Regions from separate parts of the Salinibacterium sp. GXW1014 genome, predicted to be linked through region 3. Evidence: predicted binding sites of a transcription regulator. Region 3 holds the regulator's gene; each other region holds the start of a gene.
What was found. The regulator HspR, encoded in region 3, represses chaperone genes until heat shock. The targets are predictions, from matches to a motif close to AAGTTGAGTCNNNNNGACTCAACTT.
Positions count from the first base shown of each region.

Region 1: a site for HspR is predicted at 1,181-1,205, ahead of ACIQK7_RS02345 (ATP-dependent Clp protease ATP-binding subunit). Genes of this name have one in related genera too.
Region 2: a site for HspR is predicted at 1,322-1,346, ahead of ACIQK7_RS03575 (Hsp20/alpha crystallin family protein). Genes of this name have one in related genera too.

Region 1 is NZ_JBIZWA010000001.1:489,194-491,453, forward strand. Features, by position in the region: gene ACIQK7_RS02345 (ATP-dependent Clp protease ATP-binding subunit) at 1-1,163, opposite strand, end outside; gene ACIQK7_RS02350 (type 1 glutamine amidotransferase domain-containing protein) at 1,365-1,913, shown strand; gene ACIQK7_RS02355 (TM0106 family RecB-like putative nuclease) at 2,000-2,260, opposite strand, start outside.
Region 2 is NZ_JBIZWA010000001.1:723,204-725,463, reverse strand. Features, by position in the region: gene purU (formyltetrahydrofolate deformylase) at 1-95, shown strand, start outside; gene nagA (N-acetylglucosamine-6-phosphate deacetylase) at 135-1,277, shown strand; gene ACIQK7_RS03575 (Hsp20/alpha crystallin family protein) at 1,391-1,825, shown strand; gene ACIQK7_RS03570 (S8 family serine peptidase) at 1,884-2,260, opposite strand, start outside.
Region 3 is NZ_JBIZWA010000001.1:1,115,828-1,118,087, forward strand. Features, by position in the region: gene ACIQK7_RS05655 (DnaJ C-terminal domain-containing protein) at 9-1,001, shown strand; gene ACIQK7_RS05660 (heat shock protein transcriptional repressor HspR) at 1,004-1,426, shown strand; gene ACIQK7_RS05665 (class I SAM-dependent methyltransferase) at 1,423-2,260, shown strand, end outside.

The DNA.
Region 1 (2,260 bases), 630 kb from region 3:
AGGATCTGCTCGGCGTCGTCGACGCTCGGCTCGCCCACGTGCACGGGCTGGAAGCGGCGTTCGAGCGCCGGGTCCTTCTCGATGCGGCGATACTCCTTGAGGGTGGTCGCGCCGATCAGGTGCAGCTCGCCGCGGGCGAGGCGGGGCTTGAGGATGTTGCCGGCGTCCATGCCGCCCGCCTCACCGCTACCGCCCGCGCCCACGACCGTGTGCAGTTCGTCGATGAAGACGATCAGGTCGGGGTTCGCGCTGAGCTCGTCCATGACGTTCGTGAGGCGCTCCTCGAAGTCGCCGCGGTAGCGGGTGCCGCTGAGCATGCCGGGGAGGTCGAGGCTCACGACTCGCTTGTTACGCAGCTGCTCGGGCACGGCCCCGTCGACGATCGCCTGGGCAAGGCCGTCGACGATCGCCGTCTTGCCCACGCCCGCCTCACCGATCAGCACGGGGTTGTTCTTGGTGCGACGGGAGAGGATCTCGATGGTCTGCTCGATCTCCTCGCCGCGGCCGATGACCGGGTCGAGGGCACCCTCGCGGGCGCGGGCCGTGAGGTCAATCGAGTACTCGTCGAGGGTGGGCGTCTCGGTGCCCTCGCGGGTCGAACCGCCCTCGCGGGTTGAGCCGCCCTCGCGGGTTGAGCCTGTCGAAACCGCGCCATCCGCCGCCGTCGCCTGCAGCGCTTGCGGCGTGACGCCGTGTTGCCCGAGCACCTGGCCGGCGGGCGCATCCTGGTTGGCGACGAACACCCAGAAGAGGTGCTCGGGGTCGATGTAGGTGGAGCCGAAGGCGCGGGCGGCCTGGTAGGCGTCGAGGAGCGCGCGCTGTGCGGCACCCGTGAGGGACGGGGCATCCGTCGTCTGTTCGCCCTCTGCGGGCAGTCGCTGCTCGAGCGACTTCGCGATCTGCTTGCGGTCGGCGCGCACGGCGCGGAACGCCTCGTGGATGCTGGTTTCGTCGAGCAGCGCACGCAGGATGTGGAGCGAGTCGACCTCGCTGTGGCCGTGCTCGCGGGCGAAGCGGGCGGCGCGACCCATGAGCTCGGTCGTGCGCCGGCTGAGGAAGCGCGTGATGTCAATGGGGCGGCTGGCGGCGCGCTGGCCCTGCAGGAACTGGGCGAGGAATTCATTGAATGCGTCGCCGCCGACGGGTCCGAAGAATGTAGGCAATGTGTCCTCCTGGCTTGAAGTTGAGTGCCTTCGACTCAAGTTTATTCAACGACGCGGGAGAGGAAAAATTCCGCCTCCCGACGACTTTTCTCCGAGGTTCGTGAGACTCGGCACAACTCGGCGACGAGCGGCCGTACGGTGTGCGCGTACGGCGGCGCGCCCACCCGGTGCACCGGAGGACTGATCGAAGGAGGAGCCCACATGGCTGACCTGACCGGCAAGAAGATCGCATTCGTTGCGACGAACGGCTTTGAGGACTCGGAGCTCACCGAACCGTGGAAGGCCGTGAGCGAGGCGGGCGGAACCCCCGTGATGATCTCCCCCGAATCCGGCTCGATCGAGGGCAAGAACGGCCACAAGCAGGCGGTCGACATGTCGACATCGGATGCTTCTGCCGCCGACTTCCACGGACTGGTTCTGCCCGGCGGGGTCGTGAATGGCGACACCATCCGCATGGATGACGCGGCCGTGTCGTTCGTGCGCGAGATTTTCGCGCAGCACAAGCCTGTCGGCGCGATCTGCCACGGTGGCTGGATCCTCGCCGACGCCGACGTACTGAAGGGCCGCAAGCTCACCTCCTATGCGAGCCTCAAGACGGACCTGCGGAATGCGGGCGCCGAGTGGGTCGACGAGGAGGTCGTCGTGGATGCGGGCCTCGTGTCGAGCCGCACCCCCGATGATCTGCCGGCCTTCAACTCGAAGATCGTGGAGGAGTTCGCGGAGGGCAAGCACGAGGGCCAGACCGCGTAGGCCAGGATTGTTCACGAATGCCCCCGCGGGTTGCCTGCGGGGGCATTCGCTTGTTCAGGCGGCTTTCGTTCAGGCGGCGCAGCTGATCAGGTGCCTTCCACGAGCGTGATGAACGCGCTCAACTCGGCGACCCCGTCGGGCGTGGCCGGGAGGTATTCGGTGAGGTGCGGCGAGTGCACGAGGTAGGCGGCCCACTGTGCGCGCGAGATGGCGACGTTGAGGCGGTTGCGCATGAGCAGGAACGACATGCCGCGCGGCACTTCCACCGGCGATGAGGCCGCGAGCGTGACGATCGCGATGACCGCCTCCTGCCCCTGGAACTTGTCGACCGTGCCGACCCGCACATC
Region 2 (2,260 bases), 390 kb from region 3:
AGGACGAGGAGAGCCGCACGCTCACGCAGGCGGTCAAGTGGTTCGCGGAGAACCGCATCCTGCTCGACGGGCACCGCACGATCATCTTCCGCTAGCCTCCGCGCTTCGGCGGCGGCCAGTCGTAGGCTGGCCCCATGTCACAGTCGACGATCTTTCACGGTGCGCGCAAGGTCGACGTCGAGGGCGTCGTCGACGATTTCTGGATGCTGGTGAGGGGCGACACGATCGCCCAGGTCGGTGCTGGTGCACCTCCGCCCGCCGATGTCACGGTCGACCTGACGGGTCGCACGATCACACCGGGCTTCATCGACCTCCACTGTCATGGTGGTGGCGGGCACACCTTCGATGACGGTGATGACGAGATCATGGCGGCGCTCGCCACCCACCGCGCTCACGGCACCACACGGTCCGTCATCAGCGTCGTGTCGAACCCGATCGCGATGCTCCGCAGCACGCTTGAGACGGTCGCAGAGATCGCCGCCGACGACCCGCTCGTGCTGGGCGCCCACCTGGAGGGCCCGTATCTCGCCACCGAACGGCGCGGAGCCCACCACCCAGACCACCTGCGCGAAGTCGACGCGATCGCCCTCGACACCCTTATCGGCGCAGGCGGCGGCGCGATTCGCCAGGTGACACTCGCGCCCGAGGGCGCGGGGGCGATGGACGCCATCGACCGCCTGGTGGGTGACGGCATCGTCGTGGCGCTTGGCCACACCGACTGCGACTACGAGACGGCTCGCCGTGCCTTCGACCGCGGCGCGACGCTCCTGACGCACGCCTTCAATGGGATGCGGGGCATCCATCATCGTGCTCCCGGTCCCGTGACTGCCGCGCTGTTCGATGAGCGGGTGCGGCTCGAGTTGGTGCTCGATGGTGTGCACGTGCACCCGGATGTCGCGCGCTTGGCATTCCTCGCCGCGCCGGGACGTATCGCGCTCGTGACCGATGCGATGGCTGCGGCCGGCAGCAGCGACGGCGACTACCGCTTGGGTTCGCTGAACGTCTCGGTGAGGAATGGCCGGGCGTTGCTGAGCGGCACGTCGACCATGGCGGGCTCGACTCTGACACAGGATGCCGCGCTCCGCTGCGCGATCGAGGGCGTGGGTCTCGATCCGGTTGATGCGGTGGCCGCCCTGACGTGGGTGCCTGCCCAGGCCCTCGCTCTCGGTGACTCGTTCGGCCGTCTCGCCCCCGGGTGCGTTGCTGATGTCGTCGTCATGAACAACGACTGGGAGGTCGAGGAGGTGTGGGCGGCGGGGCTCAGGGTCACGGGCTGACCGGTGTTGAGATCTGGCACTCTCTGGGTGAGAGTGCTAATCTGGAGTTGAGTCGAAGGGACTCAACTAAGCGAATCCCGCGAAAGCGGCCTACGTGAAGGAGTTGACGAACAATGGCCATGACCTTCGATCCGTTCCGTGAACTGGACCGCGTTGCCGCGAGCCTGCTCGACGCGCAGCGTGGGCCCCGATTCATGCCGATCGACCTCCACAAGGAGGGCGACCACTACGTGCTGAGCGCCGATCTGCCCGGTGTCGACCCGGGTTCGATCGACGTCGATGTCGACGGCCAGGTGCTGACCATCCGAGCCGAGCGCACCGCGCGCGGCGATGACAGCGTGACCTGGCTCGCCCGGGAGCGAGCGACCGGCAGCTTCCTGCGGCAGCTCAACCTGGGCGACGGCCTCGACACGGAAGCCATCAGCGCCCACTACGACAACGGCGTGCTCAGCGTCATGATCCCCGTCAGCGAGCGCGCGAAGCCTCGCAAGGTGGAGGTCATGTCGGGCCAGCGCACCGAGAACGTGCAGCCCGAGGTCACCGCGTAGCCATCTCAACGAGAAAGGCCCCCGGCGCTCGCCGGGGGCCTTCCTTCGTCTCTCGCCTCTAGAAGAGCACCAGCACGTACTTGGCGCTGCTGCGGCTGCCGCTGACGAGCGATGCGTCGGTCGGCACGAACTCCGCCGTCACCTTGTGCGCCCCGAAGCGCAGCTTGGGCAGCGTGACCTTCGCCGAGCCATCCGCCGACACCTGCTGTTCGGCGACCTGCTTGCCGTCGACGCTCACGCGCACCGTGCCGGGCACCGAGTCGGCCGCCGAGCTGACCTTCACGGTCGCCGTCACCTTCTGCCACGAGAACGCGAGCGACTTCGACAGCGAGAGGCGTGTCGAGGTTGTGTACGCGATCGTGAGAGATTCGGATGCGGCGGTCGCGCTGGGCAGGCCGTCTCCCGTCGCCGTCACCACGACGCTGATGGCGCGGC
Region 3 (2,260 bases):
GGAGTCTGATGGCCAGTCAGGACTGGTTGGAGAAGGACTTCTACAAGGTGCTGGGCGTCTCCAAAGACGTCTCGGATGCCGAGCTGAAGAAGACCTATCGCAAGCTCGCGCGCCAGTACCACCCCGACTCCAACCCGGGGGATGCGAAGGCTGAGGCCCGCTTCAAGGAGATCAGCGAGGCCCACGCCGTGCTCGCTGACCCCGAGACGCGCCGCGAGTACGACCAGGTGCGCGCGATGGGCATGGGTGCCCCGCGCTTCACGGCGGGCGGCCGCGGTCAGGCGGGCGGCTTCGAGGACATCTTCGGTGGCATGTTCGGCGGCGGCGCTCCCGGTGGCGCCCCGGGCGGTGCCCGCGGCGGCTACCAGTCGGCAGACTTCAGCGACATCTTCGGCGGGATGTTCGGGGGTGGCGGCTTCAATGGTGGCGGCTTCCGCGGCGCCCAGTCGAAGGGACGGGATGTCACCGCCACGACGACGCTCGACTTTGTCTCGGCCATCAACGGCGACACGGTGCGGCTGCAGGGCGTGGGCGGCAAGCCCATGACCGTGCGCATCCCTGCTGGCGTCAGCGACGGCCAGAAGATCCGGCTCAAAGGCAAGGGCGAGCCGAGCCTCGACGGCGGCCCGGCCGGCGACCTGACCCTCACCGTCACGGTCAAAAAGCATCCGGTGTTCACTCGCGACGGCGACAACCTGCGCGTCGACGTGCCCGTCACCTTCGTCGAGGCCGTGCAGGGCGCCACGATCGAGGTGCCCACCCTGGGCGGCGAACCCGTCAAGCTGAAGGTGCCGCCGGGCACGCCAAGTGGCCGGGTGCTGCGGGTCAAGGGCCGCGGGGTGACCGTGGGCGGAGCATCCGGTGACCTGCTCGCGACCGTGCAGGTCGTGGTTCCCAGCCACCTGACCCCCGATGCCGCGAAGGCCGTCAAGGCGCTCGCGAAGGCCCTGCCCGATGAGAACCCCCGTGATGACCTGATCGCCAGGGCGCGGAAGGGGTGAGCATGGATCCCGCCGCTCCCCTCTTCGCCATCGCCGTCGCGGCGGAGCTGGCGGGCATGCACCCGCAGACGCTGCGGCAGTATGACCGTCTCGGGCTTGTCAGCCCCAAGCGCACGAGCGGCAAGTCGCGTCGGTACTCGATGCGGGATGTCGTGCAGTTGCGTGAGATCGCGGCGCTCGGGGCCGAGGGCGTCAGCCTTGAGGGCATCCGTCGCATCATGTCGCTCGAGAATCGCGTCATGGAGCTCTCGGAGCGGGTGCGTGAACTCGAGACGGCGCTCGCGGACGAGATGCTGAAGCAGTCCGGCCGTCGGGTGTTCGCGGCCGACGAGACCGGTGCCGTCGTCTCGCTGCGCGCGGGGGAGCGCGTGCGCCGCGCCAACCAGGTCGTCGTGTGGCGGCCCCTCGAACGCGGCCAGTCATGACCGGGTTCGCCTTCGAGCGGCTGCGCCGTCGGCCAGACCTTGAAGCGCCCAACCTGTTCGCCTTCGATGCGAGCGACCGGCTGATCCTCGACGAGGCGGCCTCCGACATCGCCGCGCATCCTGATGCTGTCGTCACGATCGGCGACCGGTACGGGGCACTGACGCTCGGGGCCGCGGCGCTGCACGGTGCCACGGCCATCCGCTCGCACCAGGACGCCCTAATCGGCGAGCGCGCCCTCGACGCGAACGCCCACGAGCTGGGACTCGACGGATGCTTCACGCACCACGAACTCGACGCCGAACTGTTCCGTGGCGCCCGCACCGTGCTCATGCAACTCCCCAAGAGTCTCGACCAACTCGACGAGGTCGCCGGGCTGATCGCCGCCCATGCCGACCCGGCCGTCGTCGTCTACGCGGGCGGACGCATCAAGCACCTCACCCCCGCCATGAATGAGGTGCTCGGGCGCCACTTCGGCTCCGTGAACGCGACGCTCGCGCGCCAGAAGTCGCGCGTGCTCGTGGCCCGCGCGCCCCGCGCTGGCGAGAGCGAGTGGCCGAAGCACGAGTTCCACGCCGAGCTCGACCTGTGGGTGTGCGCGCACGGTGGCGCCTTCGCGGGCACGCGGCTCGACATCGGCACGCGCTTCCTGCTGCAGTTCCTCGACCGGGTGAAGGCGGATGCGCGCACGGCCATCGACCTCGGCTGCGGCACGGGCATCCTTGCGGCGGCGCTCAAGCGTTCACGGCCCGAGCTTGAGGTGCTCGCCACCGACCAGTCGGCGGCGGCCGTGGCATCCGCTCGCGCGACCATGGCGGCCAACGAGCTCGACGTCA